2 regions of the Halomonas flagellata genome follow, and region 2 is predicted to be linked to the other one. Evidence: riboswitches for the same ligand, from Rfam matches in the RefSeq annotation. Region 2 holds a riboswitch; the other holds the start of a gene.
What was found. A riboswitch is a leader RNA that binds a small molecule or an ion and turns the genes downstream of it on or off. The one in region 2 is predicted to bind thiamine pyrophosphate.
Positions count from the first base shown of each region.

Region 1: another riboswitch for thiamine pyrophosphate. It lies ahead of thiE (thiamine phosphate synthase); the one in region 2 lies ahead of tenA (thiaminase II).

Region 1 is NZ_JAKVPY010000031.1:6,641-11,054, forward strand. It holds gene MKP05_RS18980 (ABC transporter substrate-binding protein) at 1-360, opposite strand, end outside; gene MKP05_RS18985 (DMT family transporter) at 853-1,728, shown strand; gene thiE (thiamine phosphate synthase) at 1,735-2,352, opposite strand; TPP riboswitch at 2,384-2,484, opposite strand; gene dauA (C4-dicarboxylic acid transporter DauA) at 2,596-4,344, opposite strand.
Region 2 is NZ_JAKVPY010000014.1:19,886-24,299, forward strand. It holds gene MKP05_RS12545 (porin) at 330-1,451, shown strand; gene MKP05_RS12550 (hypothetical protein) at 1,462-1,788, shown strand; TPP riboswitch at 1,926-2,053, shown strand; gene tenA (thiaminase II) at 2,131-2,799, shown strand; TPP riboswitch at 2,895-3,044, shown strand; gene thiC (phosphomethylpyrimidine synthase ThiC) at 3,136-4,414, shown strand, end outside.

The DNA.
Region 1 (4,414 bases), on a different contig from region 2:
CGCCGAGTCGAGAATGCCCGGCTTGGCCAGGGCGTGCTCGAGGCTCGAGACGACGGCCTCGGCGGTGACCGGCGAGCCGTCATGGAAGCGGGCGTCGTCGCGGAGGGTGAAACGCCAGCCGAGGCCATCGTCGGCCTGGTGCCAACGGGTGGCCAGCCCCGGCGCGGGTCGGCCGTCGGCGTCGGTGTCGACCAGGGTCTCGGCGACCCGCATGCGGCCGAACACATAGCCCGAGGTGGCAGGGTCGGCGCCGGTGATCTCCCAGGGGGCGACGATATCCAGGCTGCGGGCATCGGCCAGGGCAGCGGTGGAGCTCAAGGCCAGGGCGAGGCCGGCGAGTAGGGGGCGGGGAGGCAACATCTTTTGCAGTCTTCCTTGGTGGGTATGTCGTTGAAAGCGGTGTCGGTGGCGTCGGTTCGGTCGCCTGATCCGGGGCGAGCCATCCGGGGTGGGTCAGCCGGGGTCCAGGGCCAGCAGCAGGCGCGTCCGCCGGGGCCTCGGCCGTGCCAGTCCAGGCGGCCATGGCGAGTCTCTCTTCCACGAATAATAAAGGTTACTATATAACATAACAATTCTTGCTTGGGACAATGCCCCTGGGGGTGAGCGTGTTGGAGGTCGCATCCGTGTCTCGCGGCGGCGGGCGCAGGGCCTGACGTCGGCCAGCACTGTCATGCGTGCCGGGGCTCGGTGAGTCCGGGAGCGAAACGTCATGCGCGTGGCAATCGGCGACCCGGTGGTTGCCGTTTGTCTGCTAACCTCCTAGCCTGACGTCACGATCACGCCCCGTCGGCCTCCTGGACCGGCGGGGTGGTTTTTTGGGCGCCGGCTAGCCGGAGGGGCGGGGAGGGCTCCATGTCATCGTCGTTGAAGGGCATCCTGTTCATGTGTGCGGGCGTCTTCTGCCTGGCACTCGGCGACGCCATCGCCAAGTGGCTGGGCGAGGTGCATTCGCCGCTGCAGATCATCTTCTTCCGTACCCTGGTGTCGCTGCCGCTGATCGCGCTGCTGGCGCATTTCGGCGGCGGCCTGCGCAAGCTGCGCACCCGCCGGCCCGGCGTACACCTGGCCCGCGGGCTGATCTACACCGGCACCATGGTCTTCTTCGTGCTCGGCCTGACCCTGCTGCCGCTGGCCGAGGCCACGGCCATCGCCTTCGCCGCGCCGCTGTTCGTCACGCTGCTGTCGGTGCCGCTGCTCGGCGAAAGGGTCGACCGCCAAGTGCTGGCGGCCTCGTTGCTGGGCTTTGCCGGGGTGCTGGTGGTGGTGCGGCCGGGCGGCGAGGGTTTCCACTCCGGCGCGCTGGTCATGCTGGCCGCGGCGGTCTTCTATGCGTTGCTGATGATCACCTCGCGGCGCTACGGGGGCCGCGAGCATCTCTGGGCCATGGTCTTCTACATCACCCTGGTGCCGCTGATGGTGACCACGGTCACCCTGCCCTGGGTGTGGCAGACGCCGCATCCCTGGCACTGGCTGGGGTTTCTCGGCTCGGGGATCGTCGGTATCGGGGCGACGGCGTGCATCACCCTGGCGTTTCGTTTCGCGCCGGCGGCCATCGCGGCCCCCTTCGACTACAGCGCCATGCTCTGGGCGGTGCTGCTGGGCTGGTGGTTCTGGGGCGAGATGCCCGACCTCTGGGTCTTCGTCGGCAGTCTGCTGATCATCGGCAGCGGCCTGGCGATCGCCTACCACGACCGCCGCACGACCCTGAAGCGCCGCCCCACCTCTTGAGTGCCATCAGTGCCGGGTGAAGAAGGCCCGGGCGGCGGCCTCCGGGTCGGGTTGGCCGCAGATCGCCGAGATCACCGCCAGACCGTCGGCCCCCGCCGAGCGCACCGCCGCGGCATGCTCGGCCTTGAGGCCGCCGATGGCCACCGTGGGCAGGGGGCTGGCGGCGACCAGCGCGGCCAGGCCGTCGAAGCCCAGCGGGCGCGCGTGGTCGTGCTTGGTGGGGGTGGCGAACACCGGGCCCAGGCCCAGGTAGTCCAGCGGGCCCGGATCGAGGCGAGCGAGCTGCGCGTGGGTCTGCACCGAGAGCCCGAGGATCGCCCGCTCGCCCAGGGCGGCACGGGCGGCGGCCACGTCGCCGTCGTCCTGGCCCAGGTGCAGGCCGTCGGCCCCGGCGGCCAGGGCCACCTCGGGGCGGTCGTTGATGATCAGTGGCACGCCGCTGCCGGCGAGTGCGGCCTTGAGGCGGCGGGCCTGGTCGATCAGCTCGGCATCGGAGGCGTGCTTGTCGCGCAGCTGCACCAGGGTCACGCCGCCGCGCACGGCGGCGACCACCGTGTCCACCAGCCCGCGGTCGGCGCAGAGGCCGGGGTCGGTGACCAGGTAGAGGGAAAGGTCGATTGGCATGCTGTCCTCCCGGGCGCGGGACGTGCAGGCTGGCGGGAGCTGCACGACTCCCTACGCCGGCATTATCCGGGTCAGGTTCCGAGGGTGCGTCTCAGCCGTGGCGGTATCGCCGCGGCGCCCCTGTCGTCAGGCCACCACTATCCCTGCCCGCTTCCTGGCTGTAAAGGCAGGTTGTCTAGAGGCGCCGTCTTAAGAATCGCTTAAGGCGGGATGACCGTTGCATGTCAGCGGCGGCGCCGCCCTTCAGGCGGTGCGGGCGAGCCAGCGCAGGGCCACCTTCCGGGCGTGGGCCAGCTCTCGGCAGTAGGTCAGCCGGCCGGCCGTCCGGCGGATGCCTGCACGGCGCAGCTTGACGAGGATCCGCGCCGGCAGGCCGACCAGCACCAGTGCGACCCCCTCGCGGTGCATCTCGTCGATCAGGGCCTTGAGGGCCACGATGGCGGTGCCATCCATGCTCGGCACGTCATGCATGTCGAGGATGACGATCCGCACTTTCGGGTCCACCAGGTGCAGCGAGGTGAGCGCCTTCTCGGCGGCGCCGAAGAACAGCGGGCCGTTGATGTCGTAGAGGGCGACCTCGCCGGGCAGCTCGTCGATGGGGGCATGGGACCCGGTATCGACGCGCAGGGTCTGGGTCAGCAGCGACATGCGCCGGATGAACAGGGCGGCGGCCAGCCCGATGCCCACGGCCACCGCCAGCACCATGTCGAAGAGCACGGTCAGGGTGAAGCAGGTCAACAGGATGGCCACGTCACCCGGCGGGGCCGAGCGCAGGGTGTGGAGGAAGTGCCGGGCCTCGCTCATGTTCCAGGCGACGATGAACAGCAGTGCCGCCAGCGCGGCCATCGGCACCAGCCCCAGCAGGCCCGCCAGGGCGACCACCGCCAGCAGCACCACCAGCGCATGCACCACCGCCGCGATCGGCGAACGGGCGCCGCTGCGGATGTTGGTGGCGGTCCGGGCGATGGCGGCCGTGGCGGTGATGCCCCCGAACAGCGGCGCGACGATGTTGCCGAGCCCCTGGCCGATCAGCTCGGCGTTGGGGTCATGCCGGGTCCGGGTCAGTCCGTCTGACACCATCGCGCACAGCAGCGACTCGATCGCCCCCAGCATGGCGATGGCGAAGGCGGGGCCCAGCAGGGCACGAATCAGCGCGAAATCCAGCACCAGTGGCTCACCATCCGCGCCGGGCAGCCGCCAGGGGGCCGCGAAGCTCGGCGCGATCGGGGGAATGCCACTGCCTGTCTCGCCCTGTGCCTGCCAGGTGAAGCGCGAGGCGATGGTCTCTACCTCCGCGCCCGACCCGGCCAGCCAGAGGTTGACCCCGTAGGCGGCCAGGGCCCCGACCACCAGGCCGACCAGCGGCGCGGGGATGGGCAGCCCCAGCCGCGGCCAGAGCAGCAGGACACCCAGGGTGAAGGCCCCGATCCCCAGCTCGAGCGGATCCAGGCCGGGCAGCGAGACGGCGATCCGTCCCAGATTCTCGACGAAGTGCTCACCCAGCTGCTCGACCTCCAGCCCCAGGAAGTCGGGCAGCTGCAGCACGGCGATCACCACCGCGATCCCCGCCGTGAAGCCGAGCACCACCGGATAGGGCACGTACTGGATGAGGCGCCCCATGCCGGTGATGCCGAGGACCACCAGGATCACCCCGGCCATCATCGAGGCGATCAGCAGGCCGCCCAGGCCGTACTGCTGGACGATGGGGAAGAGGATGACGACGAAGGCCGCCGTCGGACCCGAGACATTGAAGCGTGAACCGCCGGTCAGCGCGATGATCGCGCCGGCGACGATCGCCGTGTAGAGCCCGTGCTGGGGAGGCACGCCGGTGGCGATCGCCAGGGCCATGGAGAGCGGCACGGCCACGGTGCCGATGGTCACGCCGGCCAGGATGTCGCGGCGCAGGTCGACCAGGCCGTAGCCGTCTCGCCAGGCCGCGCGCAGGCCGGTGGCGATGCCGGGAAGGGGTGGGGACGGTCGGTGGCGTGCCATTCACGGGGTCCTCCCTGGGTGGTCACCCGCACCGTGGATGGGCCGGTGGCCACATATCCGGCGGGGATCG
Region 2 (4,414 bases):
GCGGCATTCACAAGGACAAGCAAGGGGGGGGCTGACGGACGAAAAGTCGCATTATGACGTGTATATGACTTCGATATCTTCTATTTGGCCAAGCTTGGCAGAGTGTTTCTTTTCGACGCTCAGGAGAAGTGAGCCTGGCATCAGGCGCACCTAGCTTCAGGCGCATAATAAGCACAAAGGACTCGGAGAACTCTATTCGGCACTAGACACAGAACATAGGCGCAGACATCCATAACCCCGCACCATTCCAGTGGAGAGTGAAGCAGCAGGCCGGCGCTCAGCCCCCAACAACCGACGCTCTTGTATCAACAACCATGGAGAGTTTACTCATGACAAAGCAATTCGTCACCCTGCAGCACCTTGGTGCGTTGTCCGCCGTCGCGCTGCTCGGGGTTTCGGGAACCGCATCGGCCATCGAAGCCGAGATCTCCGGCCACGTGAACCGGGCGATCATGGCTTACGAAGACGGCGAGGACTCACAGACCGCGTTCGTCGACAACGAGACCAGCAACAGCCGCATGCGCTTCCGGGGCTCCGGCGAGATAATGCAGGGGGTGAGCGCCGGCGTCTTTGGCGAATGGGAGATCGTCTCCACCAATTCCAGCGAGGTCACCATCGACACGACAAGCAGTGACAATAGTGAATTCCAGATCAACAAACGCCACCTGGACGCCTTCGTCGAGGGGGGCTTCGGCAAGGTCAGCCTGGGGCAGGGTGATGGCGCGGCCAATGGCATCGCCGAGATCGACCTCTCCGGCACCTCGCTGATCAACTATGCCGGCGTGACGGACATCGGCGGTAGCATCGCCTTCCAGGAGGGCGGCCAGCCGTTTACCGCGAATGGCGCGGTAGGGCAAGCCAGAATCCGGGATACCTACAGCCAGTTTGACTTCGAGAGCCGCTTCGACCGGGTGCGCTACGACACGCCGAGCGTCGGCCCCTTCGACTTCGCCATCGCCACCGGGACCAAGAGTGATGACGACGACACCACCGACGCGGCAGTGCGCTACGGGGCCACCTATGCCAACGGTGCGCAGATCGCCGCAGGGCTTGGCTATTCCGCGCGTTCCAGGGGTGGCGACACGGGAACGGTGGAGACCTTCGGCGGTTCGGCTTCGCTGCTGCTTGCCAACGGCCTGAACTTCACCCTCCTCTACACTCAGCGGGAGGATGATGCCGACCTGGATGCAGACACTGTCTGGGGCAAGGTCGGCTACAAGGTGGGCCATCACGCCGTCACCGTCGACGTGGGCCAGACCAACGATCTGCTGGGCGGCGGCGCCTTCGACTCCGAGAGCACGGTGTACGGTATCGGCTATACCTATATGCCGGTCAACTGGGCAGAATTCTATGCCGGCGTGAAGCAGCATCAGCTGGACGTGTCACTGGCCAGCGTAAGCGACCCTGATGACATCAACATCGCCACCGTCGGCACCCGACTGAAGTTCTGAGGAGGCGACCTTGAAGTACGCGCAACCGCTTCTCCCAATGATTCTCACCGTGGGCCTGCTGACTGGCTGCGCCGGTCAGCCCACGGAGTTCCGTTCCGACCGGGAGACGCCAGAGGGGCCAGGCATGCTCTCCGGCGAAGAGGGAGGGTGGGTACTGTTCGGCGAGAAGCGCCGACAGCGGAGCGAAGAGTCTTCATCCGGCGGGCCACTGCCGGATGAAGGCGAGTTCCGCGAATACCAGGAGTGGAAGGAACGGGCCCGGGAGTCCGGCGAGTACGAGGAGTTCCAGGACTGGCTGCGCTGGCGTGAATATCGCCGCTGGCAGGAGGCGCAGTAGCACCTCAGCCGCCCCTTTCAGGGCATAACGGCAATCACTCAACATCTGAACGATATGATGGTAATCATTTCCAAGAAACCTTTGGATATCACGACCTAAAGGCTGGCAAGTCACGGCCAGCCTGCTAGACTGGCCTCCAACGCTTGACGGGGTGCCGGTGAATCCGGCTGAGATGGCGCAGACTGACCGCAAGGTCATCACAGCGCTGGTCCCGTGGAACCTGATCCGGTTGGTACCGGCGTAGGGAATCAGGCGGTGGGATCGGCCACGCAGCACCTTCTTCGGCCCTCCCCCTCCTTCTCCTCGCCAGTGCTCCGGATCGACGCTTCGACCGGAGGCAAGATGGGCTACCGCTTCGACGACCTGACCGCCGCCTGCCAGCACGACTGGCGCGCCTACATCGAGCACGACTTCGTGCGCGAGCTCGGCGCCGGCTCACTCGCGCATGACGCCTTTCGCCACTACCTGCAGCAGGACTACCTGTTCCTGATCCACTTCGCCCGGGCCTATGCCCTGGCCGCCTACAAGAGCCGCACCCTCGCCGACCTGCGCCAGGCCCATGAGGGGCTCAAGGCGATTCTCGACGTGGAACTCGATTTGCATGTGAGCTACTGCCGCGACTGGGGCATCGACGAGGACGACCTGGCCCGGCTGCCGGAGGCTCGGGCAACGCTGGCCTATACCCGTTATGTGCTGGACACCGGCAACCGCGGCGACCTGCTCGACCTGCACGTGGCGCTGGCCCCCTGCCTGATCGGCTACGGCGAGATCGCGGGCTGGCTGGGTGCCCAGTCTTTCACGGTACGCGGCGAGGCCAACCCCTATGACGCCTGGATCGCCATGTACGAGGGCGAGGAGTTCCAGGGCGCCATGCGCGCCGAGCTCGACTGGTTGAATGCACGCCTGGCCGACGTCACCCCGGCACGCTTCCAGGAGCTGTCGGAGGTGTTCCGCGACGCCACCCGCCTGGAGATCGATTTCTGGCAGATGGGGCTGGATCGGGCTTTCTGACCTCCAGAGGCCCCTGGCCCCAACGCCACCCTCCCGCTGGCCCTGGTCAGGCCAGCGGGTGACGTCAGACTGGTGATCACGTGATCGCCCGACCACCACGCTTGACGGGGTGCCGTTGACGACGGCTGAGATCATGCCTCCCGCCACAAGGCGACAGCATGGATCCCGTTGAACCTGAACTGGCTAATTCCCTGTTTTCAAGGACAGGAGAGGGTACCAGCGTAGGGATCAAGCGACACGCCGCCATGGCGCTCCATGCCTGGCCGCCCCTGTCCTCCCCAGCTGTCCTCCCTGACAACAACCCCAGACGTGACCATCCCCAAGGGAGAACAACCGATGAGCAAGACCCAGCACTTCCTCGCCGAGACCGCCAAGGTCGACGCCGCCGCCGTCCAGCCGCTGCCCGGTTCGCGCAAGGTCTATGTGGAGGGTACGCGTCCCGATATTCGCGTGCCCTTCCGCGAGATCGCGCTGTCGCCGACCAAGACCTCCGGTGCCGACGAGGAGAACCCGCCGCTGCTGGTCTACGACACCTCGGGCCCCTACACCGACCCCGCGGCCGAGATCGACCTGCGCCGTGGCCTGCCCGAGCTGCGTCGTGCCTGGATCGAGGAGCGCGACGACACCGAGTTCCTCGATGGGCCGACCAGCGAGTACGGGCAGCGCCGTGCCAACGACCCCATGCTCGCCCAGTTGCGCTTCGACCTGACACGCACGCCGAGGCGCGCCAAGGCCGGCCGCAACGTCACCCAGCTGCATTACGCCCGCCAGGGCATCATCACCCCGGAGATGGAATTCATCGCCCTGCGCGAGAACCAGCGCCGCCAGGCCCTGGGCACCGAGGAAGTCGAGCGCATCCTCGGCCACCAGCACCCGGGCCAGGGCTTCGGCGCCCGCCTGCCCGAGGAGATCACCCCCGAGTTCGTGCGCCGGGAAGTGGCCGAAGGCCGGGCGATCATCCCCAACAACATCAACCATCCCGAGTCCGAGCCGATGATCATCGGCCGCAACTTCCTGGTGAAGATCAACGGCAACCTGGGCAACTCGGCGGTGACCTCCTCCATCGAGGAGGAGGTGGACAAGATGACCTGGGGCATCCGCTGGGGCGCCGACACCATCATGGACCTCTCCACCGGCCAGAACATCCACGAGACCCGCGAGTGGATCATCCGCAACGCCCCGGTGCCGATCGGTACCGTGCCGATCTACCAGGCGCTGGAGAAGGTGGGCGGCGTGGCCGAGGACCTGACCTGGGAGGTGTTCCGCGACACCCTGATCGAACAGGCCGAACAGGGCGTGGACTACTTCACCATCCACGCCGGCGTGCTGCTGCGCTACGTGCCGCTGACCGCCAAGCGCGTGACCGGCATCGTCTCGCGGGGCGGCTCGATCATGGCCAAGTGGTGCCTGTTCCACCACCAGGAGAGCTTCCTCTACACCCACTTCGAGGAGATCTGCGAGATCTGCAAGCAGTATGACGTGGCCTTCTCGCTGGGTGACGGCCTGCGTCCCGGCTCGGTCGCCGACGCCAACGACGAGGCCCAGATGGCCGAGCTCAAGACCCTGGGCGAGCTGACCCACATCGCCTGGAAGCACGACGTGCAGGTGATGATCG